3 regions of the Pseudoalteromonas maris genome follow, and region 2 is predicted to be linked to each of the others. Evidence: predicted binding sites of a transcription regulator. Region 2 holds the regulator's gene; each other region holds the start of a gene.
What was found. The regulator MetJ, encoded in region 2, represses methionine synthesis genes. The targets are predictions, from matches to a motif close to TAGACGTCTAGACGTCTA.
Positions count from the first base shown of each region.

Region 1: a site for MetJ is predicted at 6,339-6,356, ahead of AAEU32_RS08660 (homoserine O-succinyltransferase). Genes of this name have one in related genera too.
Region 3: a site for MetJ is predicted at 3,845-3,862, ahead of metK (methionine adenosyltransferase). Genes of this name have one in related genera too.

Region 1 is NZ_JBMMUF010000005.1:50,626-58,608, forward strand. It holds gene AAEU32_RS08640 (GGDEF domain-containing protein) at 1-788, opposite strand, end outside; gene AAEU32_RS08645 (Sbal_3080 family lipoprotein) at 1,098-1,622, shown strand; gene metH (methionine synthase) at 1,647-4,271, opposite strand; gene AAEU32_RS08655 (homocysteine S-methyltransferase family protein) at 4,285-5,340, opposite strand; gene AAEU32_RS08660 (homoserine O-succinyltransferase) at 5,330-6,277, opposite strand; gene AAEU32_RS08665 (DMT family transporter) at 6,428-7,315, shown strand; gene ettA (energy-dependent translational throttle protein EttA) at 7,409-7,983, shown strand, end outside.
Region 2 is NZ_JBMMUF010000004.1:72,018-80,000, forward strand. It holds gene hslU (ATP-dependent protease ATPase subunit HslU) at 1-511, opposite strand, end outside; gene hslV (ATP-dependent protease subunit HslV) at 525-1,043, opposite strand; gene AAEU32_RS07250 (SPOR domain-containing protein) at 1,177-1,707, opposite strand; gene priA (primosomal protein N') at 1,725-3,896, opposite strand; gene rpmE (50S ribosomal protein L31) at 4,175-4,390, shown strand; gene AAEU32_RS07265 (malic enzyme-like NAD(P)-binding protein) at 4,862-6,109, shown strand; gene metJ (met regulon transcriptional regulator MetJ) at 6,198-6,518, opposite strand; partial or broken gene metB (cystathionine gamma-synthase) at 6,696-7,844, shown strand; gene metL (bifunctional aspartate kinase/homoserine dehydrogenase II) at 7,855-7,983, shown strand, end outside.
Region 3 is NZ_JBMMUF010000004.1:271,427-279,409, forward strand. It holds gene AAEU32_RS08080 (TIGR04211 family SH3 domain-containing protein) at 1-162, opposite strand, end outside; gene AAEU32_RS08085 (CYTH and CHAD domain-containing protein) at 363-1,886, shown strand; gene AAEU32_RS08090 (START domain-containing protein) at 1,846-2,553, shown strand; gene metK (methionine adenosyltransferase) at 2,579-3,730, opposite strand; gene tkt (transketolase) at 4,052-6,043, shown strand; gene AAEU32_RS08105 (divergent polysaccharide deacetylase family protein) at 6,109-6,855, opposite strand; gene AAEU32_RS08110 (S41 family peptidase) at 6,971-7,983, opposite strand, start outside.

The DNA of each region.
Region 1 (7,983 bases), on a different contig from region 2:
GCAAGTAGAAACTCTTCGCCGCCCCAGCGCGAAACAACCCCGAAAGCACACCCTATTTCTCTAAGCATTTCAGAGATATAAACAAGCACCGCATCGCCTACTTGGTGGCCATAGTTATCGTTAATATGCTTGAAGTTGTCCACATCCATGAGCATAAACGCGGCACTGCCTTTGTAATCGTCACTCTCTAAAATATCTTGCGTATAGCGGCGGTTATACAACTGCGTTAGCGAATCAATACTCGCTAATCGTTTGTTGATCTCTAGTAGATTCACCAATTCCAAACTGTACTTGTTACGATAGTATTCGTAAAAGCCCGCCAGTACACAGAGGATAGAAAAACACAGCATCACTCTGGTTGGAAAATAAAACGAGTTGTACTCATACATGCCAATTTGCGGCGTAAAGTAAAAAAGTACCGATACAATCACGCCCAAAATAACCAGATCCCGAGCACCACGTTTTAGGCCGCGAATAAAGAACGTCACTGGCGAGACAATAAATAGCCACAACGGGCCGGTACCGTTATTCCCTCCTGACACAACTAGGTAGCACATGAGGAAATACAGAATATACAGCATGAACACAGAGATGATGGCGTCTTTATCTGTAACAAAAAAAGGCGAGATAAATACAAACACAGATAAGCCTAGCAACACACTCAGCAGCACATAGCCATCTAAGAAGCTACTGATCGCCATTAAAAACGATGTGATAGCACCAATAAAAGCAAACACGCGCAAAAAGCGTGCTTTGTCTGTTTCACTGGCGTTGTGAGTGTCCTTCAAAATATGACCTTGTGTAAAAGGTTGCTCGCAATAACTCTATCATAGAATTAAAGCATTATCGTGGCAACGTATTGAAATTAAAAAACGTTTTCCAGTAAAAACAATGTTTTTAGTGAAAGTTAGTAAATATTCATTGATACGATTCTACCCATTTGACGATCATTACATAATGAGCAAAATAATTTAAACTGTTGCTCAGTAAGCCTTTTTTGCTATTCTCTTTGTGCAGGGAAGCGCGCTTTAGGTATGATAATTTTATCGAGGTAGGCCGGTTCTCAAAAATAATATTAAAAATAAAGGAACTAAAATATGAAAAAGCTAACAGCGGTTTCGATTGCTTCACTTACTCTAGCATTATTAGGCGGTTGTGCCGCTAAACAGGAAGTAACTCAATATACAAACAGAACAGCACCTGAAACGGTATGTATTGCCAAGCACAGTTCAGTAAAAGAAGGTTTTCTTACAGCTATGCAAGAAGGTTTTCAAAAGCATGACATAGACACGCGGGTCATAGATGCTACATACGAGGTTAAACATCACAGTTTTCAACCAAAAGTTGACCAAGGTGCAACCCAAGACTGTACCGCTCTGGCATTTTATACGGCGAACTGGCATTGGGATCTAGCTCTCTACATGGCCTATGCGAATATCTGGGTTACTGACACCGAGCAAAAAGATACCTTGGCTCAAGCTAGTTATGTTACCGGGGGCGGATTAGATAAATTTATCGACGCAAGAAAGAAAGTCCTCGAATTAATAGATCAAATGTTCGCTCAAGTACAAGCAAATAAAGAGCAAAACACAATTTCTTCAACTGCTGCATCAGCTAACTAAAAAAGGCGACATAAGTCGCCTTTTTTAGTTTTCATACCCAAGATTTGGTCCAAGCCAGCGCTCGGCCTCTTCGAGTGTCATACCTTGGCGCTGAGCATAATCTTCCACTTGGTCCTTTTGAATACCTGCAACAGCAAAATATTTTGAGTCAGGATGCGAGAAGTACCATCCGGACACGGCGGCCCCCGGCCACATCGCATAAGAACTGGTTAGCTTCATACCAATGCGATTTTCCACATCCAGTAGCTGCCAAATTTTACGCTTTTCAGTGTGCTCTGGACATGCAGGATAACCCGGTGCAGGGCGGATCCCTTGGTAGTTCTCACGGATAAGCTCGTCATTACTGAGGTTCTCTGTTGCAGCATACCCCCAATGCACTTTGCGCACTTGCTCATGCAAATATTCAGCAAAGGCCTCAGCCAATCTATCCGCTACGGCTTTAACCATAATTTTATTGTAATCATCACCTTGAGCATCAAATGCATCAGCCAGCGCATCTTCTTCCAAGCCCCCGGTTACCGCAAAGGCACCAAAATAATCTGGCGTACCTTTGGGGGCTATGTAATCAGCCAAACAATAATTAGCAAAGCCCTTTTTCTCGGTTTGTTGACGCAGTTGCGAAGAACGAACGATTACCTCAGAGCGACTCTCATCGGTGTAAATTTCAATGTCATCGCCCACACGGTTTGCTGGGAATAAACCAATCACACCTTTAGGTTGCAGACTGCCTTTTTGTTCGAGTTCATCAAGCATGGCGTTGGCGTCAGCAAATAATGATTGAGCCTGTTCACCGACCACCTCATCATTGAGGATGCGCGGGTATTTGCCAGCAAGCGACCACGTCATAAAAAACGGTGTCCAATCTATATAGTTGCGCAGTGTGCTAATTGGCACATCTTCGAACGCTTGCACCCCCAAAGTTGCAGGCACAGGCGGCGTATAATTTTGCCAATCTAACTTAGCATGGTTAGCACGCGCTTGTTGCAAGCCAATCGGCTTTGAACGCGGCTTTTTGCGCGCTTGCTGTTCTCGTACTTTTTCATATTCGGCAGTGGTTTTTGCCAAAAACTCCGTTTTGGCGGTTTTGCTAAGCAAGCTAGACGCCACACCCACGGCGCGGCTGGCGTTGTTCACGTACACTACGCCCTTATCGTATTGCGGCTCTATTTTCACCGCGGTATGCGCCTTTGATGTTGTCGCGCCACCAATTAACAAAGGGATATCAAAGTCACGACGTTTCATCTCTTTGGCAACATGCACCATCTCATCGAGTGATGGCGTGATCAGACCCGATAAGCCAATGATGTCGGCCTTTTCGTCAATAGCCGTTTGCAGGATTTTCTCCGCAGGCACCATGACGCCCAAATCAATGACTTCATAGTTATTACACTGCAAGACAACACCGACAATGTTTTTACCAATGTCGTGCACATCGCCTTTTACCGTTGCCATCACGATTTTACCGTTAGTTTCACCTTCTTGCTTTTCGGCCTCGATGTAAGGGTCAAGATAGGCAACCGCGCGCTTCATTACCCGCGCTGACTTAACAACTTGAGGTAAGAACATCTTACCCGCACCGAACAAGTCACCCACCACGTTCATGCCATCCATGAGCGGCCCTTCAATCACCTCTATCGGCTTGGCAAACTGCTGACGGCAAATTTCGGTATCTTCTTCAATATAATCAGTGATCCCTTTTACGAGCGCGTGCTCTAAACGTTTATTTACAGGCCAAGAGCGCCACTCTAAGTCTTCAACCTTTTGTGCTTGCTCCATACCTGAGTATTTGGGAGCAAGCTCAACTAGTCGTTCACCCGCACCTGGGTCTTTATTGAGAATAACATCCTCAACTGCATCACGGAGTTCTTTGGGGATATCGTCGTAAACTGCCAACTGTCCGGCATTAACAATCCCCATATCCATTCCTGCTTGAATGGCATGGTACAAAAACACCGAGTGAATCGCTTCACGTACAGGGTTATTTCCGCGAAAAGAGAAGGATACGTTTGAGACCCCGCCCGATACTTTACAATGCGGCAGGTTCTCTTTGATACGGCGCGTACCTTCAATGAACTCAACGGCATAGTTATCGTGTTCTTCAATACCCGTGGCGACTGCGAAAATATTTGGATCGAAGATAATATCTTCCGCTGGAAAGCCCAACTCATCGACCAAGATGCGATATGAGCGCTCACAAATAGCGAACTTACGCTCAGCCGTTTCTGCTTGGCCTGTTTCATCAAACGCCATAACCACGACTGCAGCCCCGAAGCGTTTCAGTATCTTTGCCTGCTTGCGAAACGGCTCTTCCCCCTCTTTGAGGGAAATGGAATTGACAATGGCCTTGCCTTGAATGCATTTTAAGCCTGCTTCAATCACCTCCCACTTAGACGAGTCGACCATAATAGGCACGCGAGAAATGTCTGGCTCCGAGGCAATCAAGTTCAAAAACTTCACCATAGCCGCTTTTGAGTCCAACATGGCCTCATCCATGTTGATATCGATAATCTGGGCGCCGTTTTCAACTTGCTCTTTGGCTACCTCCAACGCGGTTTCGTAATCTTCCTCCATGATCAGACGCTTAAAACGCGCCGAGCCGGTGACGTTGGTGCGCTCACCCACATTAGTGAAAAATGCTGTATTGCTCATCAATTCTGGCCTCTTAATTCAAATTACAGGCTTCAAGGCCACTTAAGCGCATGCGTACAGGCAACTCTGGTAGTTGTCGTGGTGCCACATTTTTAAGTCCTTGGGCGAACGCTTTGATGTGCTCTGGGGTGGTGCCACAACAGCCCCCAACAATATTGATAAACCCCTCATTACCCCAATCGATGATTTCTTGCGCCATCTCTTCTGCTTCAAGATCATATTCGCCAAACTCATTTGGCAAACCCGCATTGGGGTGCACCGAGGTAAATGTTTCACACACACTGGAGAGTTCATCCACATATTGGCGCAGCAAGTCTGGGCCAAGCGCACAATTTAGGCCAATTGATAGCGGCTTAATGTGGCGAATGGAATTATAAAATGCTTCGGTCGTTTGCCCTGATAAGGTGCGCCCTGAGGCATCTGTGATAGTACCGGAGATCATCACTGGCAAGCTGGTGCCTGCTTGCTCGAACGCTTCTTCAACGGCAAAAGATGCCGCCTTGGCGTTCAAGGTATCAAAAATGGTTTCAATCAAGATGATATCAGCCCCACCTTCCATCAATGCCAATGTAGACTCAACATATGCCGCAACAAGTTGGTCGAACGTCACGTTGCGATAGCCTGGGTCGTTCACATCGGGAGATATTGAACAGGTTTTTGACGTAGGCCCTAACACGCCCGCCACATAACGCGGCTTATTAGGGGTGTTCGCAGTAAACTCATCCGCAACCTGACGCGCCAGACGCGCTGATTCTAGGTTAATCTCACGACTGAGCTTGGCCATGTCGTAATCTTCCATAGAAATGGTCGTGGCATTGAAGGTGTTGGTCTCAATAATATCCGCACCTGCTTCGAGGTATTCACGGTGAATTTGAGCAATGATTTGTGGTTGAGTCAGGCTTAATAAGTCGTTGTTACCCTTGACTAACACATGCCAGTCAGCAAAACGCTCACCACGGTAGTCTTGCTCTTCCAATTTGTGCTTTTGGATCATCGTCCCCATAGCACCGTCGAGAATTAAAATGCGCTCTTTCAGTGCCGCGCTCAGTGCTTGGTGTTTATTCGGCATAGTTGTTAGTCCTTACATCTTGGCTAACCAAATTAATATCATAGGGTGTAGTCTGGTAAACATAGTAATTTAGCCAGTTCGAAAACAACAAAAAGGCATGACTCTGCCACGTCTTAGATGGCGCGAGTTCTGGATTGTTTTCGGGGAAATAGTTTTTTGGCTTAGGTGCGTCTGGGCCTTTTTGTACATCGCGCTGATACTCTTTTTGTAAGCTATCTGCGTCATACTCTGGATGACCGGTGATATACACTTGAGAGCCACTTTGATTTTTGATCAAGTAAGCACCCACTTCCTCTGAGCCAGCTAATACAACAAGATCTTCGCGTGCCTTAATACTATCAACATCGATATTACCAAAGCGCGAATGCGGCACTAAAAAACGGTCATCAAAGCCGCGTGTGAGTGCCGCATGGTCAAAATAACATTCATGCTCAAATACGCCGCACAACTTATCTTCACGTAATGTGCGCATCAGGCCATGATGGTGGAATAAACCGGCATGAGCGGCCCAACAACTAAATAGCGTTGAGGTGGCATGATGCTCCGCCCAATCGAAAAACTCTTGCAACTCTTGCCAGTAACCCACGTCTTCGTAATCTAAAAAAGCAAGCGGTGCGCCGGTGATAATCAACGCATCGTAGTTAGTGTCTTTCACATCGGAAAAATAGCGATAAAACATATCGAGATGTTGTTCTGAATTTTCACTAGAGCGATGGGTGTCAAGACGCAACAGATCCACATTCACTTGCAAAGGCGTGTTTGCCAGCAAGCGAATAAATTGCACCTCGGTTTCTACCTTATTCGGCATCAAGTTCAAGATCCCCAAACGCATTGGACGTATCTCTTGCGTGCTGGCGCGGCTTTTGGGAATGACAAACACATTCTCATCACGCAAATGCGAAATTGCAGGCAACTCATCTTGAACCGTAATAGGCATAGCAGACTCCATCTTTAGCTTGAACGGCTATTATGACTGGAATGATGTAAATTTCAACCTCTAGATGTTTAGACGTCCATTTAAAAATTTACAGCGAAACGCTTGATTGTCATAATGCCGCGCAGATTAGTTCAATGTCTGAGGTGAAATGTGGGTTTAGGTGAAATTGCTGCAATCAGCGCTGCAATCGTGTGGGCGTGCTCCACCATGCTCTATAAAACCTTTAGCCATCACCTCACGCCAATGCAACTCAATGTAAGTAAAGGCTTACTTGCATCGGCCATGATGGTGGCAGCAATCATTGTGACTCAAGATACACACATGCCCACACATTGGGTGTCTTGGGGTTGGCTTATCGCCGGTGGCATCATCGGCATAGCCATAGGTGATAGCGCCTATTTTGGCGCCTTGCGCAATATTGGTCCGGCGCGCACTCTGGTGATTGAATCACTCGCCCCTGCCCTTGCTGGCATTCTCAACATTATTTTATTAGGGCACTTTTTATCGCTGTTCGCTTGGCTTGGGATAATCGTAACCAGTGTCGGTGTCGTCATCGCCATCTCACCACAACAAAGCTTACAACCCATTGATAAACGTCATTACTTCATCGGTGTGTCACTGGCACTCGTAGCGGCGCTGTGCCAAGCAACCGGCATGGTCATGTCCAAAGGTGCTATGAATACAGAATCAATGAGTAGCCTGTGGGCAGCGCTGATCCGGTTAGTATCCGGCACCCTAAGCGTCGCGCTTGTTGTCGCTGTAATTAAACACAGCGATTTGTATCAAGCGATTCGTCTCAAAGGGATCAGCAATAAACATTGGTTATTAGTGGCAGTATTTTTTGGCACCTTCATCGGTCTTTGGCTGCAACTTGCCTCAGTGAAATACACCGACCCTGCTATTGCCCAGACGATTTTTGCCACCGCCCCACTGATTGTCATGACCATTGGCTTTTTCAAACGCGAACCTATCAGCACCCGAATGATTCTCGGTGGTATTTTGGCGCTGGCAGGTGTGGGGATTTTATTAGCGAATTAAGGGCTAAAAGTATGCCCTTTCGTTGACGCTTTTACCCCAGAGACTCTACAATAACGGCTGTTAAATAATAGTCACAATACAAAGGCTTCTTTCATGGTTTTACCTGATAAGTTTATTTTCTCGATGAGTCGAGTGTCTAAAGTTGTGCCGCCAAAGCGCACCATTCTAAAGGACATCTCATTACACTTTTTCCCTGGCGCTAAAATTGGTGTACTTGGTCTAAATGGCGCGGGTAAATCAACCCTTTTGCGCATCATGGCTGGCGTTGATAAAGATTTTGAAGGTGAGGCTCATCCTCAGCCTGGCGTTAAAATCGGTTACCTGCCGCAGGAGCCACAGCTTGATGAGAACAAAACCGTTCGCGAAGTGGTTGAAGAAGCCGTTAGTGAAGTCAAAAATGCCCTCACTCGCCTTGATGAAGTGTACGCTGAGTATGCGATGGAAGATGCTGATTTTGATGCCCTTGCTAAAGAGCAAGGTGAACTAGAAGCGATTATCCAAGCGCACGATGGTCATAACCTTGATAACGCGCTTGAGCGTGCTGCAGATGCCCTTCGTCTTCCGCCTTGGGATGCGAAAATTCAACACCTATCTGGTGGTGAGCGTCGCCGTGTGGCGATTTGTCGTCTGCTTTTAGAAAAGCCAGACATGTTGATTCTCGACGAACC
Region 2 (7,983 bases):
CTTTATCATCAAGTTGGCCTTCGCGCAGCTTTTTGCGGAATGTTTGACGTGTTGAGCTATTTTCGCTTGGTTGTGTTTCGCCCCATGCATCTTTTGCTGGTGGTAGTAGGGCATCAAGAATACGCTCTTCCGCGGCTTCTTCTGCACGGAAGTGATGCTTCTTCGCTTGTTGCTCACGAACCATCTTCACGGCTATCTCAACAAGATCGCGGATAATCGTTTCAACTTCCTTACCTACATAGCCTACTTCGGTAAACTTTGTGGCTTCAACTTTAATAAACGGCGCGTTAGCAAGTTTTGCTAAACGACGCGCAATTTCGGTTTTACCGACACCGGTAGGGCCGATCATCAAGATATTTTTTGGGGTAACTTCTTGGCGTAAGCTTTCATCAAGCTGCATACGACGCCAGCGGTTACGAAGGGCAATCGCCACTGCTTTTTTTGCGTTGCCTTGACCGATAATGTGTTGGTCAAGTTCGTGAACGATTTCTCGTGGAGTCATGGCTGACATGGTGGCTCCTTAATTACAATTCTTCGATGGTTTGGAAGTTGTTAGTGAATACACAAATATCACCGGCTATCTTAAGGCTCTTTTCAACGATTTCTCGTGCTGATAGTTCGGTGTTCTCTAACAATGCGGTCGCCGCAGCTTGGGCGAAGTTACCGCCACTACCAATGGCGATTAAATCATGTTCTGGTTGTACTACATCACCGTTACCTGTGATGATCAGAGAGGCCGTTTCGTCTGCAACAGCTAATAGCGCCTCTAAACGTCTTAGAGCTCTGTCACTGCGCCAGTCTTTAGCCATTTCAACCGCGGCCTTAGTCAGGTTACCTTGGTGCATTTCTAGCTTGCTCTCAAAGCGCTCAAACAACGTAAATGCATCGGCTGTGCCGCCTGCAAAACCGGCGATTACCTTGCCGTTAAATAAACGGCGTACTTTGCGGGCGTTGCCCTTCATCACCGTATTGCCAAGTGACACTTGGCCGTCACCGCCGATAACGACTTTGCCTTCGCGGCGAACTGAAACTATCGTAGTCATGAGAATCCTTAGCACCCCAGAGTGTGGTGTTTTCTTTGTCTAATAGCGGGGAAATATGGGCAGATGGCGGGGATTTCAAGCTAAAAAGTGAAATCCCCTAGATATTAGATGGGGGAATGATTGATTGTATTTGTTATGTCCAAAGCCAGATACCACATCCCATGATTTTCGCTTGGCGCTTTAACTTATTCTTATCACTTTCTGCGCCGCGCTTAGTTGGGTAAGGGCCAAGGCGAACTTTGTACCACACGCCATTACTGCCTTCGGTGCGACGAATATCAGCAACGAGGCCCACAAATGCGATTTTAGCTTTGAGTGTTTCTGCTTGGTCGTACGTGCGAAAAGACCCGCATTGCATTACATAAGGACCTTTTTGCTCAACTTCCTTAACCTCAACTTCTATTTCGGCTTCTTTAATTTCATTGATAAATTCGGGTGTCTTTGGCTTTTGAATCACTGGCTTTTGTTCTTCAGGCTGATTCTTTGCTTGCTCTACGACTTCGGGGTCGGCGTTGTTTTTTATGTACCAAAGGCCATAGCCAAAGCCCGCAATTAAAAGAGCAGCCGCTAGCACTGCGAAAATAGGGAAGGGCTTTTTCGGCGGAGCTTTTTTCTTATTACCACGTTGTGGTCTTTTTTTATTTATGTAGTCGTGTTGCGCCATATGAGTGTGTTATCTCTTTACATCATGTCGATTGGATCTACGTCCAAATTCCAGCGCACTTTTTGCGCTAATTTATTATTCGTTAAATAGCTTACCATTTGCCCCAAGTATGCATGCAACGCTCCTCTGTCTTCACCTTGAATATGTAGCTGATAGCGAAACTTACCTGCAATGCGCTCTAGCGGGGCGGGTATGGGCCCGAGTAATTGTATCTTAGGCACGGGGGCTGCGGGAACTAGATCCGATAAAAATCGCAATAATAGCGATAAATCATGGGCTTCTGCTCGTAAAAGGGCCAAATGTGTATAGGGTGGTAAATCGGTTTCTTGGCGCTCATTTAACGCATAACGGGCAAAATGTTGGTAGCCATTGTTTACCAAATCTTGCAGTAAAGGATGCTCAGGAAAATGCGTTTGCAGTAGTACAGTGCCTGGTTCACCGCTGCGTCCAGCACGCCCCGCGACTTGCGTGATCAATTGAGCTAGGTGTTCGGTGGCACGAAAGTCACAAGAGTGCAGCCCGGCGTCTACATCTAAAATAACCACCAAGCTAACATCGGCAAAATGGTGGCCCTTGGCAAGCATTTGGGTACCAATCAAAATGCGAGCACCACCTTGATTGATGCGCTCAAGCTCTTCTTCGAGACTGCCTTTTTTGCGTGTTGAATCACGGTCTATACGGCTTAGTGCAACGTCAGGAAATTGCTCACTCAACGCTTCTTCTAGCTGCTCTGTACCGCAACCCACAGGGTTTATTTGCGTGCTTCCACAATCAGGGCACTGCATTGGCGGTGCGCTCTGCTCGCCACAGTGGTGGCAAACTAAACGACGCATTGATTTATGGTAAGTGGCACTGGTGCTGCAGCGTTGGCAATCGCTCAACCAACCGCACTCATGGCAAATCAATGAAGGCGAAAAGCCACGGCGGTTTAAGAACACCATCACTTGCTTTTGACGAGCGAGTTCGCGCTTTATATATGCCAAACTGGCATGGCTTAAGCCAGCATCCAAATGCTGACCTTTTATATCAATGAGTTGATAGTGATTGTCAGTCGATGTTTGTGCTCGTTGGGTGAGCGACAGTAAGTGGTAACGCCCGCCAATAGCTCGATGTAAGGTCTCAAGTGCAGGCGTTGCCGTTCCTAGTACGAGAGGAATATGGTGTTGCTGAGCGCGATAAGCGGCTAAATCACGGGCGTGATAGCGCAGACTGTCTTGTTGTTTGAAGGAGCTGTCATGTTCTTCATCAACAATGATCATGCCCAGTTGTAAAAAAGGCATAAAAATCGCTGAACGTGTTCCGATCACTATGGCACAGCTGCCTTTTTGACAAAACCGCCATGTTTGCAGTCTTTCGTTGTCGGTCAACGCCGAATGCCACAACATAATCGGTGTATTGGGGAAGCGGCGACGAAAGCGGTTAACTGTCTGTGGGGTTAAGCCAATTTCGGGGACCAGCACGAGCGCTTGTTTACCTTGTTTAAGTACTTCTTCAAGGCATTGTAAATAGACTTCGGTCTTGCCGCTGCCGGTTACACCCTCAAGTAAAAAGCTTGCATAACCCGCGCTTTGGTTAATTGTGCTACAGGCGACGGCTTGCTCAGCATTTAATTTAGGCTTAGGAGCGACTTTTAACTCGTCGGTACGCCAATGGCTTGCAAACTCAATGCTCACTTCAGCTAGCTGTTTTTCAACAATGGCATCAATCGTTGCTTTAGAAAATCCGAGTGCCTTGACTTCAGTGATGGGGGATTTTCCTGACTTTGCTAGCTGTGATAACAAGGCTTGTTGTTTGTTTGCGCGCAGTGTAGGTAAGCGCTCACCTTTTTCTGTCAGTTGAAGGTAATTGATACTGGTTTTATCGATATCTTCACCAATGCGTAACGCTTTGGGTAAGGCCGAAAATAGTGTTTCACCGAGCGGATAGTGATAATACCGGGCGGTAAATTTCAGCAACTCTATATGGGTGCTATCAATAATTGGCGCATTGTCGATAAGTTTTATGACTGCTTTTATTTTATCCGCAGCCAACTCTGAGCTGTTCTTTATGCGCAGTACTAAAGCGGTTACTTGTCGGTTGCCAAAAGGCACTAACACTCGCATTCCAACAGCGAGGGTTTGGGCTGAAATTGATTGTGGCAACACATAGTCAAAACTACGGTGCAGTGGCACTTTTACTGCCACTTCCACATACGCAGATGTACCTGATGTAAAAGCAAAATTTGACTGGTTGCTGGGCTGGGACGACAAGGTTGTTCTCGCTTCAAAGTTCTTAGACTTAATGTACTAAATTCGAGGCGCAGTGAATAGCTGCAATTAATGCTTGAACATTAACCATTACTTAAATAAAATACGCGGCCTTAAGGGTGCTGGGCAGAATTATTCTCGTCTTGGCACATTGAAACTAACGCGTATGGTGCCAAACTCCGGGTTTGGAGAGCGATACGGCCTATTTAGAGGTTATCCCCATGAAAGAAGGTATCCACCCTAAGTACGAAGCAATCACAGCAACGTGCTCTTGTGGTAACAAGTTTGAAACTCGTTCTACTTTGTGTAAAGACATTCACCTTGACGTATGTTCAGAGTGTCACCCTTTCTACACTGGTAAGCAGAAGATTCTTGACACAGGTGGTCGTGTTGACCGCTTCAATAAGCGTTTCGGTGCGCTTAGCAGCAAGAAGTAATTCATTGCTTATTAGAAAAAAGCACCTTCGGGTGCTTTTTTTGTGCCTCGTGTTTATTGGTGTTATTCATTCCCACTATTCATCACATTCACTTTTATTTCCTTTGTACTAAAGTCACTATAAATCATCACTTTCAGGCAGGCTTTGCTGCGATAAGCGTCAAACATGCTAATAACTTGCATAGACGGCTCGATGATTAATTTTATATTTCATTTTGATATAAGAATCAGATTGAATAGAGCGATTTGTAAGCCTAAAGTGGTTTAGTCAGCTAATTTTTGTACTTTGGATGTGGTGAGTCACCTAGCATTCATTCGAAAATTAGAATAATTGACCATGAATATGGCGCTAACTACGTCAAAATACGCGTAACAGGATAGACCTGATATTGCTTGGAATATGCGCGTAAAAGCAGTATTGTTTGCGCCCTATACAGAACTCTCACAAACCTATCTAGCAGGATACTTATTCATGTCAGACTTTCGTCAAAAAGCGCTCGATTATCACGCTAACCCCGTTCCAGGTAAAATCAGCATTGAACTTACAAAAAGTGCCGAGACAGTAAGTGATTTAGCTCTAGCTTACAGTCCAGGTGTTGCTGAACCTGTCCGCGAAATTGCCGCTGATCCTAACAATGCTTATAAGTACACTGCCAAAGGTAATATGGTTGCTGTTATCTCTAACGGCACAGCGATTCTTGGTTTAGGTAACCTTGGCCCGCTAGCCTCTAAACCTGTGATGGAAGGTAAAGCGTTACTATTCAAACGCTTTGCTGGCTTAGACTCGATTGATATCGAAGTGAAGCACCGCACGACTGAAGATTTCATTAATACCGTTGAGAATATCGCTGACACGTTTGGTGGTATCAACCTAGAAGACATTAAAGCACCAGAGTGTTTTGAAATCGAAAAAGCCTTGATTGAGCGCTGTAATGTCCCCGTGTTTCACGATGATCAGCACGGAACAGCGATTGTTACCGCTGCGGGTATGCTCAATGCGTTGGAGATCCAAGGTAAAAACATTCGTGATGCACTGATTGTGTGTTTAGGTGCGGGTGCAGCAGCGGTTGCCTGTATGGAATTGCTTATTAAATGTGGAGCGCAGCGTGAACATATCTATATGCTTGATCGCAAAGGCGTGATCCATACTCGTCGTGACGACTTAAATGAATACAAACAGTTATTCGCTAACAACACTGACAAGCGTACTTTGCAAGACGTAATTGCTGAGGCTGATGTGTTTGTGGGTGTATCAGGCCCTGATTTGCTCTCAGCGGAAGACCTTAAGCTGATGGCTGATAAGCCAGTGGTGTTTGCATGTTCAAACCCAGACCCAGAAATTAAACCTGAGCTTGCTCACAGTGCTCGCACAGATTTAATTATGGCAACGGGTCGTTCAGATTATCCAAACCAAGTTAACAATGTGCTTTGCTTCCCATTCATCTTCCGTGGCGCGTTGGATGTTCGTGCGACAGCAATTAATGATGAGATGAAGATAGCTGCGGTAGAAGCAATTCGTAGCATTGCTAAAGAGCCAGTGCCGCAAGAGGTGCTCACCGCTGCAGGTGTGGACAAGTTAGAGTTTGGTCCCGAGTACATTATTCCTAAGCCGATGGACCCTCGTTTGCTTCCTCGTGTTGCCAAAGCAGTGGCACAAGCCGCTGTTGATTCTGGCGTTGCACAAGTAGAATTAGCAGCCGATTATATGAACCAAAAATAATAATTTGAGCTAAGAAAAAGCCCCATGTTCGCACATGGGGCTTTTTTTATGGTCGGGGCAAAAGTCACTACTTTGCCCACAAAAATATTTAATCGTCGCCGATTATGGGTACTTCTAGCCCCATTTCTTCCATAATTTTTCGTACTTCTTGTGGTACTTTTTCAGGGTTGTCTTTGCGCAGATCTTCATCACTTGGCAACGGCTGCCCGGTAAAAGCGTGCAAGAATGCTTCACACAACAACTCACTGTTGGTGGCATGGCGTAGGTTGTTCACCTGACGTCGTGTACGCTCATCAGTTAATACTTTTAATACATTTAGCGGGATTGAAACGGTAATTTTTTTCACCTGTTGGGCTTTCTTACCGTGTTCCGCATAGGGGTGAATATACTCACCATTCCACTTGGCCATAATTTGCGTCTTATTTTTTGGTCACTTAGGCATCAATAAGGCCGAAATTTTATCGTGTTGGAAAGGATAGTCAAATATTCCTCATTTGGCTATTTAGACGTATAAATGTTTTGACATCTGAAATGTCATAATTTACTCTTTTGGACGTCTAAACATCTAAAATTCACTGGAGGCAGCATGTCTACGTTAAAACCTCAGACCATCGCGGTACGCCACGGCATCGATGCCGATAAACATCATGGTGCCGTTGTGCCTCCTTTATACCTGTCTAGTACATACTCTTTTGCTGATTTTGATACCAAGCGAGCTTACGACTATGGCCGCAGCGGTAATCCTAATCGCGACATTCTTGCTGAAGCCTTAACGGAACTCGAAGGCGGTGCCAGTGGTATTATCACGGCAACCGGCATGGCGGGTGTCCACCTTGTTACACAGTTGCTTCATGCCGACGACACCTTAGTGATCCCTCATGATTGCTATGGTGGCAGTTACCGCTTGTTCACGTCGCTAGAGAAGCGAGGCTTACTCAAGTTGTTGATTGTCGATTTCACTGAGCAAAGTTGTTATCAGCAGATTATCGACGCAAAACCCAAACTGGTATGGATAGAAACACCCAGTAACCCTATTTTGCGTTTAACAGATATCCGCGCTGTGTGCGACGCAGCAAAGCAAGTAGGTGCTTTGGTTGCTGCCGATAACACCTTCTTATCCCCAGCACTGCAAAAGCCATTAACTCTGGGTTGTGACATTGTTGTGCATTCGACTACCAAGTACATCAATGGGCACTCAGACGTAGTTGGCGGGGCGGTGATAGCAAAAACTCCAGAGTTGGGCGAAGAACTTGCGTGGTGGGCAAAGAATATTGGTGTCACAGGTGCGCCATTTGATAGCTATTTAGCACTCAGAGGACTGCGCACTTTATCGTTACGCTTACGCCAACACGAAGAGAATGCACAGGCCATTGCAGAGTTTTTAGAGCAGCACAGTGCAATCGAGAAGGTGTATTACCCAGGTCTAGCATCGCACCCTCAGCATGAACTTGCTAAAGCCCAACAAAGTGGTTTTGGTGGTATGGTCAGTTTCGATATTAAAGGCACAATTAGTGACAGTGCCAAGCTACTTACTTCTGTAGAACAATTCACCCTTGCTGAATCTTTAGGAGGGGTAGAGAGTTTGATCTGCCATCCTGCAACGATGACCCATGCAGGCATGGATGCACAGGCGCGTTTAGAAGCGGGTGTCGGTGACACGCTTATACGTATTTCCGTGGGAATCGAAGATAAAGAAGACCTAATCGCTGATTTAGAGCGCGCATTTGCGTTGTTGGAGTGCTGAGATGACACACGTTGTACATAAGTTTGGTGGTTCGAGCCTGAGCAGCGCTGCGCGCTATCATGCGGTTGCCAACATTGTGCTTGCACACGCACAACTAGGTGATGTGGTGGTCGTCTCTGCAGCAGGTAAA
Region 3 (7,983 bases), 200 kb from region 2:
CGCATTCACGGAGCCAAGAATACGGTAGTTTTTTCCTGCACCAGAGTGCATAAAAATATAAAGCTCGTCACTGATATATGCAGTACTAGACTCGGCATAGGCTTGTTTGGCGAAAAAGGCGCTTGAAAATACTATAAGCGCAATACTCAGGTGTTTTAGCATGTCACTAAACCTTGGTTACTTAATTTTGATAATTATTGAGGAATAGTATTGGCTGGCGGGGGGAATGGCAAGGGCGATTTTGTAATCCAACACCTTAACTTTACGGTTAATTACAGGTTCAGAATGTGCAAAAAGTTTGCATTCGAAAGCGGCTTTAGTTAAGTTGTCTTCTTGTCGATTCCATTGGTCTTTTCGAGCGTATGGACACTGAAATAGAACTTAAATTTTTAGTTTCTGAGGCGGTTATTCCGTCAATTCCTGCACTAATCACGCAGTTTGCCAACACTGTTACCAACAAACCTTCGCGTAACCTGCAAAATGCCTATTTTGATACCCCAAGCCGAGAGTTAAGAGCGCTTGATATTGGTTTGCGTACCCGCTGCTGTGATGGGCAGTGCGAGCAAACCATCAAACTTGCGGGTGAAAATGTTGGTGGCCTACACCAGCGTCCAGAATTTAATTTACCCATTGAAGGGAATCGTCCCGAGTTAGCCAATTTTGACGCCAACATTTGGCCCCATGGCGTACAAGTTGATGTTATTGCTGAGAATCTTTACCCATTATTTAGCACTAATTTTATCCGCCGCACTTGGCTGGTGGAAACGCAGTCAGGCACGCTCATTGAAGTGGTGCTTGATAAGGGAGAAGTGTCGGCGAATGCGCACGTCGAGCCGATTTGTGAACTTGAGATAGAGCTGATCAAAGGGGATCGCAGTGAATTGTTCTCGCTTGCTGAAAAACTCATTGAGAACCTGCCGTTACGCATGGGGTTGTATTCAAAAGCAGCGCGCGGATATCGCTTGGCAGATGATCAACCATTAACTGCAAGCAAAGTCATCGAAATGGTCGGATTGACCAACGAAGATTCTCAAGAGCGAGCGCTTGAGAAGTGTTTAAGCCATGGCATTACGTTCGTGCAAAAACATGAAGAGTGTTACTTCCAAAAGCCTGCATTGAAAACCCTTAAGCGCGTCACCGACGGTGTGAGCTTAATTCGCCATAGCCTGTGGTTATTCAGTGATATTGTTGAAAAGCAGGCAACAGAGCGCTTACGTACTGAACTGAAGTGGTTACTCAATGAGTTGAGTTGGGTTGAAACCGCAATACAACTGAAAACCTTCACCTCCAAGAAGCATGCATATTACAAAAAAATCAATGCTGCTCCTGAGCTCGCGCAAGTGATTGATGATTTGAAATCAGTGCAGCCAAGTATTGAAGACGTGCAGCAAATATTCACCAGCAAGCGTTATAACCTACTGTTATTGGACTTGACGATTTGGCTTACTGAACGAGGCTGGCGCCAGTCATGGGGGCAACCGCAATTCCAAGCAGCAGAGCGTAATATTCACGATATCGCAGCGCATTTGCTGGAGTCAGACTGGCATGAAATGCGCGCGTTAGTTGATAACGAAGAGCCTTTGGCTGCAAAAGAGTACCTTGATTTGAAGCAGCGATTAGAGCGTAATTTACTCAGTGGTTGCTGCTTAGGAGCTTTGTTTAATGAGGATGCACGTATGAACTTTCGAGCTCCTTGGCTAGATATAGTACATGGCACATTTGAGTTGTTCACCCTGCATTATCTTGAGCAGTTATGCCAAGGCAAAGAGAGTGATGAGTTGGCAAAAATACAATCATGGCTGACACAGAAAACGGATAATTTACTCAGTGCAATGGAACAAAGCCGTGAAGCGACTCGCAATACTGAACCTTATTGGCGCGACTAGTGTCGCGCTGACTTCTTTTGCATCTATGGCTGCATCGCAGCCTACATGGCACACCTTTAAGAAAAATAACACCCTCCATATTCAGTACTCCAACACTGAGCAAGGCCATTACCATATTAAGGCGAAGGTGTTTGTCAAAGGCGCAAGCACAGCGCAGTTCATCAGTTTACTTTATGATACCGAACACGCTCCTAATTGGTTGGAGGGAGTTAAGCAGGTGCGTTTATTAACAAGCCCACAGCCTCACCATAATGTGGTCTTCACCCATTTAAACTCGCCTTGGCCTGTCTCTGACAGAGAGCTTTACACGCATTCATGCTACGAGCAATTGAGCGAAACACAGAATATGTTGACCATCAGAGCTATTAACCCCGCTGAGCCAAAGAGAAAAGGTACGGTACGCATAGTCGAATTGCAGGCTTCTTGGCACATAGCACAACAAGATGAGGGGTTGGCGTTGGAATATCAGGTAGAAGCAGACCCTGGTGGCGCAATTCCTACATGGGTAAGTAATAAGGTGTCGCTTAAAAGTGTTTATAAAACCCTGACCAATCTGAGTGGCACATTAGCGAGTACCGAGGTTTTGTCGCCTTTGCCGTTGCGCTCGGGAAATTGCGATGACTTCGTTGATAGCGAAATTAACGAATACAAAAAAAGCGCTCAGTGAGCGCTTTTTTCATGTAATGCGGCAATTATAGGCCAGCATCTGCACGAAGTGCTTCGGCTTTGTCTGTCGCTTCCCATGGGAATTCATCACGACCGAAGTGACCGTATGCTGCAGACGGTTGGTAAATTGGACGCTCAAGGTCAAGCATCTGAATTAGACCGTATGGACGTAGGTCGAAGTGCTTACGAATAAGCTCAATCATGCGCGCTTCGTCTAGTTTGCCTGTGCCGAATGTTTCAACGCTGATAGATGTTGGCTCTGCAACACCGATAGCGTAAGAAACTTGGATTTCACAGCGATCAGCAAGACCAGCGGCAACGATGTTTTTCGCTACATAACGCGCTGCATAAGCTGCTGAACGGTCAACTTTTGATGGATCTTTACCAGAGAACGCACCACCACCGTGACGAGCCATACCACCGTATGTATCAACGATGATCTTACGGCCAGTTAGACCACAGTCACCCATTGGGCCACCGATAACGAAACGGCCAGTTGGGTTGATAAAGAACTTAGTCGCAGAAGTGATTAGCTCAGCAGGTAGCGTTGGCTTGATGATTGTTTCCATCACCGCTTCTACAAGGTCATCTTGAGAAATAGTGTCACAGTGCTGAGTTGAAAGCACAACTGCATCGATGCCCACTGCTTTGCCATTTTCGTATGCAAATGTCACCTGAGACTTAGCGTCTGGACGAAGCCACGGTAACTCGCCGCTCTTACGAACCTGCGCTTGGCGCTGAACTAGGCGGTGTGAATACGTGATTGGAGCAGGCATTAGTACGTCAGTTTCGTTACATGCGTAACCAAACATTAGGCCTTGGTCACCGGCACCTTGATCTTCAGGACGTGCACGGTCAACACCTTGGTTGATGTCAGGAGACTGCTTACCAATAGTGTTCAAAATGGCACATGAATCTGCATCGAAGCCCATGTCTGAGTGTGTGTAGCCAATTTCACGTACTGTTTTACGTGTTAGCTCTTCGATATCAACCCACGCGCTTGTTGTGATCTCACCACCAACCATTACCATGCCGGTTTTAACGTAAGTTTCACACGCAACGCGCGCGTGCGGGTCTTGTTCTAAGATTGCATCTAGAACCGCATCTGAGATTTGGTCAGCGATTTTATCCGGGTGTCCTTCAGACACTGACTCAGAAGTAAATAAATGTTTTGCCATTAGATTTTTTCTCATAAGTCTCGCGCTTCCCATACACGTCACCATTACCGGGCGCAGCGCTGCATAAAAATAAGGCGCGTATTCTAGCTAAATGATCGCACCTTGCCTAGCAATTTTACGCCTAGACGTCCAAATTACTTATTTGTTCCTATTTGGCGATTTAATATGAGTAATTCTAAAGTCGCCTAAGTTGCCGCCAACTTTTATTTGCAGGGGGCGTATGAATAAGTAAGAATGGGCCTTCATTCTATACTTCGCACATTTGCTAGCATGAGCAGTGCGGAGCTTTCAGCGCAAATACATTTAAAGGTAGGAGAATTCATGCCATCTCGCAAAGAACTAGCAAACGCCATCCGTGTTTTGTCTATGGACGCCGTGCAGCAAGCTAAATCAGGTCACCCAGGAGCCCCTATGGGTATGGCTGACATCGCAGAAGTGCTGTGGCGCGACTATTTAAAACACAACCCGACAAACCCTAACTGGGCTGATCGTGATCGATTTATCCTATCGAATGGCCACGGTTCTATGCTGATTTATTCATTGTTGCATTTGAGTGGCTATGACCTACCAATGGAAGAAATTAAAAACTTCCGTCAATTACATTCAAAAACACCAGGTCACCCAGAGTATGGGTATGCACCAGGTGTCGAAACCACTACGGGCCCACTAGGGCAGGGGATCACTAACGCGGTAGGTATGGCTATTGCTGAAAAAGCCCTTGGAGCACAATTTAACCGCGCTGGACACGATATTGTTGATCACTACACCTATACCTTCTTAGGTGATGGGTGTTTGATGGAAGGTATCTCTCACGAAGCATGTTCGCTTGCAGGTACTCTTGGCTTAGGTAAGTTGATTGCGTTTTGGGATGATAACGGCATCTCAATCGACGGTGAAGTTGAAGGCTGGTTCAGCGATGATACACCAGCACGCTTCGAGTCATATGGCTGGCATGTGGTGCGTGGTGTTGATGGTCACGACAGTGACGCTATCCGCGCAGCGATTGAACAAGCTCGTGCAACATCAGACAAGCCAACGCTTATTTGTTGTAAAACAGTCATTGGTTATGGTTCACCAAACAAGTCAGGTAGCCACGATTGTCACGGTGCTCCTCTAGGTGATGATGAAATTAAAGCAGCACGCGAATTCCTTGGGTGGGAGCATGCACCATTTGTGATCCCACAAGATGTTTACAGCGAGTGGGATGCAAAAGAAGCTGGCCAACAACAAGAGCAAAGTTGGAATGACAAATTCGCAGCATATAAAGCAGAGTTTCCAGAACTAGCCGCTGAGTTTGAGCGCCGTCAAAACGGTGAGCTACCAGCTGATTGGGCGCAGAAGTCACAAGATTACATTGAGCAGCTACAGGCAAATCCTGATAATCCAGCAACGCGTAAAGCATCACAAAATGCACTAAATGCGTTTGGTTCAATGCTTCCTGAGTTTATGGGTGGCTCTGCGGATCTTGCCGGTTCTAACCTGACACTATGGAGTGGCTCAAAAGGATTAACTAAAGACGATGCATCTGGTAACTACGTATTCTACGGTGTGCGTGAGTTCGGTATGTCGGCGATTATGAATGGTATTGCACTACACAAAGGTTTCATTCCTTACGGTGCAACATTCTTAATGTTTATGGAGTATGCACGTAACGCAGTGCGTATGGCGGCATTAATGAAAACGCCAAGCATCTTTGTTTACACTCACGACTCAATCGGTTTGGGTGAAGATGGTCCGACGCACCAGCCAGTAGAGCAAATGGCGAGCCTACGCTATACACCAAATCTTGTGAACTGGCGTCCATGTGACCAAGTTGAGTCCGCTATCGCATGGCAACAAGCAATTGAGCGTAAAGATGGCCCAACATCATTGGTATTTACTCGCCAAGGTCTAGCGCAACAGCCTCGCACCGCAGAGCAACTTGCCAATGTGAAAAAGGGCGGTTATGTGTTGAGCTGTGATGGTGCGCCTGAAGTGATCTTAATTGCAACGGGTTCGGAAGTGCAGCTGGCGGTTGATGCTGCTGAGCAACTGCGCAGCGAAGGCAAGAAAGTACGCGTAGTGTCTATGCCATCAACAGATTTATTTGATGCTCAAGACGCACAATACAAAGAGTCAGTGCTGCCGTCATCAGTGACACGTCGTGTTGCCGTTGAAGCAGGCATTGCGGATTTCTGGTACAAGTATGTTGGCTTGAACGGCAAGGTAATTGGTATGAACACCTTCGGTGAATCAGCACCAGCTGGTGAACTATTCAAGCTATTCGGCTTTACTGTTGAGAATGTGGTTGCGGCGGCGAATAGCCAGTTTTAATCCCATATAAATCAACACTAAAAAACCCGCGAATATCGCGGGTTTTTTGTTTCTAAAGCATGGTATCAGTCGCTGCTTAGCGAGGTCGTTTTAGCTTGTGCTAGACGTAGAGAGCGAGCCTGTACGAGTTCAGATAACGGCACAAGCTCAATTCCTTCGTGTTCTAGTTCTTCAAGAGCCTGCGATAGAAACTCAAATGTTTCAGGGTAGGGGTGAGCGATAGCGACCGCATAGTCATAGCGCTTGGCAATACGTTTAAGCTGATCAAAGCGAAAGCGAAGTTGCTTTTGTGTAGTGATGTTATCAAGGAATACATGGCGAGCAATATTATCAACGCCATGCAAGCTAGCAACGGTTTGTGCCTTTGATTTAGGCGTGGTCTTACTGTCTAGAAAGTACAATTCATGTTCTTTTAATACTTCCATAGTCCAGTTCATGGGGGCATTTTGTTGCGTTAGCAGCGAGCCCATATGGTTATTAACGCCTTTAATGTTGGGCAGGCTATCAAGGGCAGTGCGCAACATAGACTGAAAGTCCTCTTTGGGCATATCCATTGTCAGAGCACCAGGCCCAAGCGTTTTGCCATCGAGCGCTTGCATCGGCGCATGAAGCATAATTTCTTTGTTTTTCGCTTGTGCTTGTTTAGCAAAGCGTTTGGCATAAGGAGTAAAGGGGAGAATTGAAAACGTCAGCTCGCCGGGAATATCCAATGCGGACATATCTTTCTTTTGATAGCCAATGTCGTCAATAACGATGGCGATTTTCTGGTTGGCTTGTGCTGGTAAGCTGAGCATGAGCACAAGCGCGGTCATCCATTTAAATTTGCGCACAGTAATGTGTATTCTTCTGTTGATGTAACAGTGATAGATACTCACCACTAAAGGCATAAAAACGCGGTGGTCTTATTCATCTATCACTGTTGTATTATTAGTATTGTTCGAGTAATTGCTGGGCTTTTAACAACTGTTTGTCTACAGAGGCCGTTAGATTTCTATCAGCACTTTTGCCCTGCGCTAAATTGATTATAACCTCTTTATTTGATTGAGAAAGAGGTGGTTGCAATATAGGCACATCAGGCGTAATCCCTGTGCCTTCGATGGATACACCAGCAGGTGTGAAGTATTTTGCGGTGGTTAATTTTAATGCACTGCGGCCGTCACCAAGGGGGATCAACGATTGCACCGAACCTTTACCATAGGAACGTGTGCCTACAACCGTTGCACGGTGGTTATCTTTGAGTGCTCCAGCGACAATTTCTGAAGCAGAAGCCGAGCCTTCATTGATGAGCACAACAATCGGCGCGCCTTCTAGGATGTCTCCAGGCTGAGCATCAAAACGCTGGTTTGCCTCAATGAAGCGCCCACGGGTAGAGACGATGGTACCTTCGGATAAGAATAAATCGGCTATGGCCACTGCACTGTCGAATGTGCCCCCTGGGTTGTCGCGTAAATCCAGTAGTAGGCCTTTGAGTTCAGTGGCATTTTTTTGTTGTAACTGTGCAATATGGCGCGCAACATCATGATAACTGTGGTTATTAAAACTATTGATGCGCACGTAGGCTATCCCCTTACCTTGCAACTCGCTGGCAACACTTTCAATGTGGATAGGTTGACGGGTCAGATGATATTGCAAGCGTTGCGAGTGCCCGGCACGGGCAATGGCAAGGGTGACTTCACCGTTTTCATTGCTATCAATCAAGGTCGAGACATCTTCCAGTGATTTATTGATAGTCGGCACGTTATTAATTGAAACAACAATATCGCCACTTTGCAGGCCTGCGGCATAGGCGGGAGAGTTAGGGAGCGCTGAAACTATAACGATATGTTCTTGACGCTTCTCTACTTCAATACCCAATCCCCGATATTCACCGTTGGTGACATCGAACAAACGTTTGAGTTCTTGCTCATCAAGAAACTCACTGTAAGGGTCCAGCTCTTTGA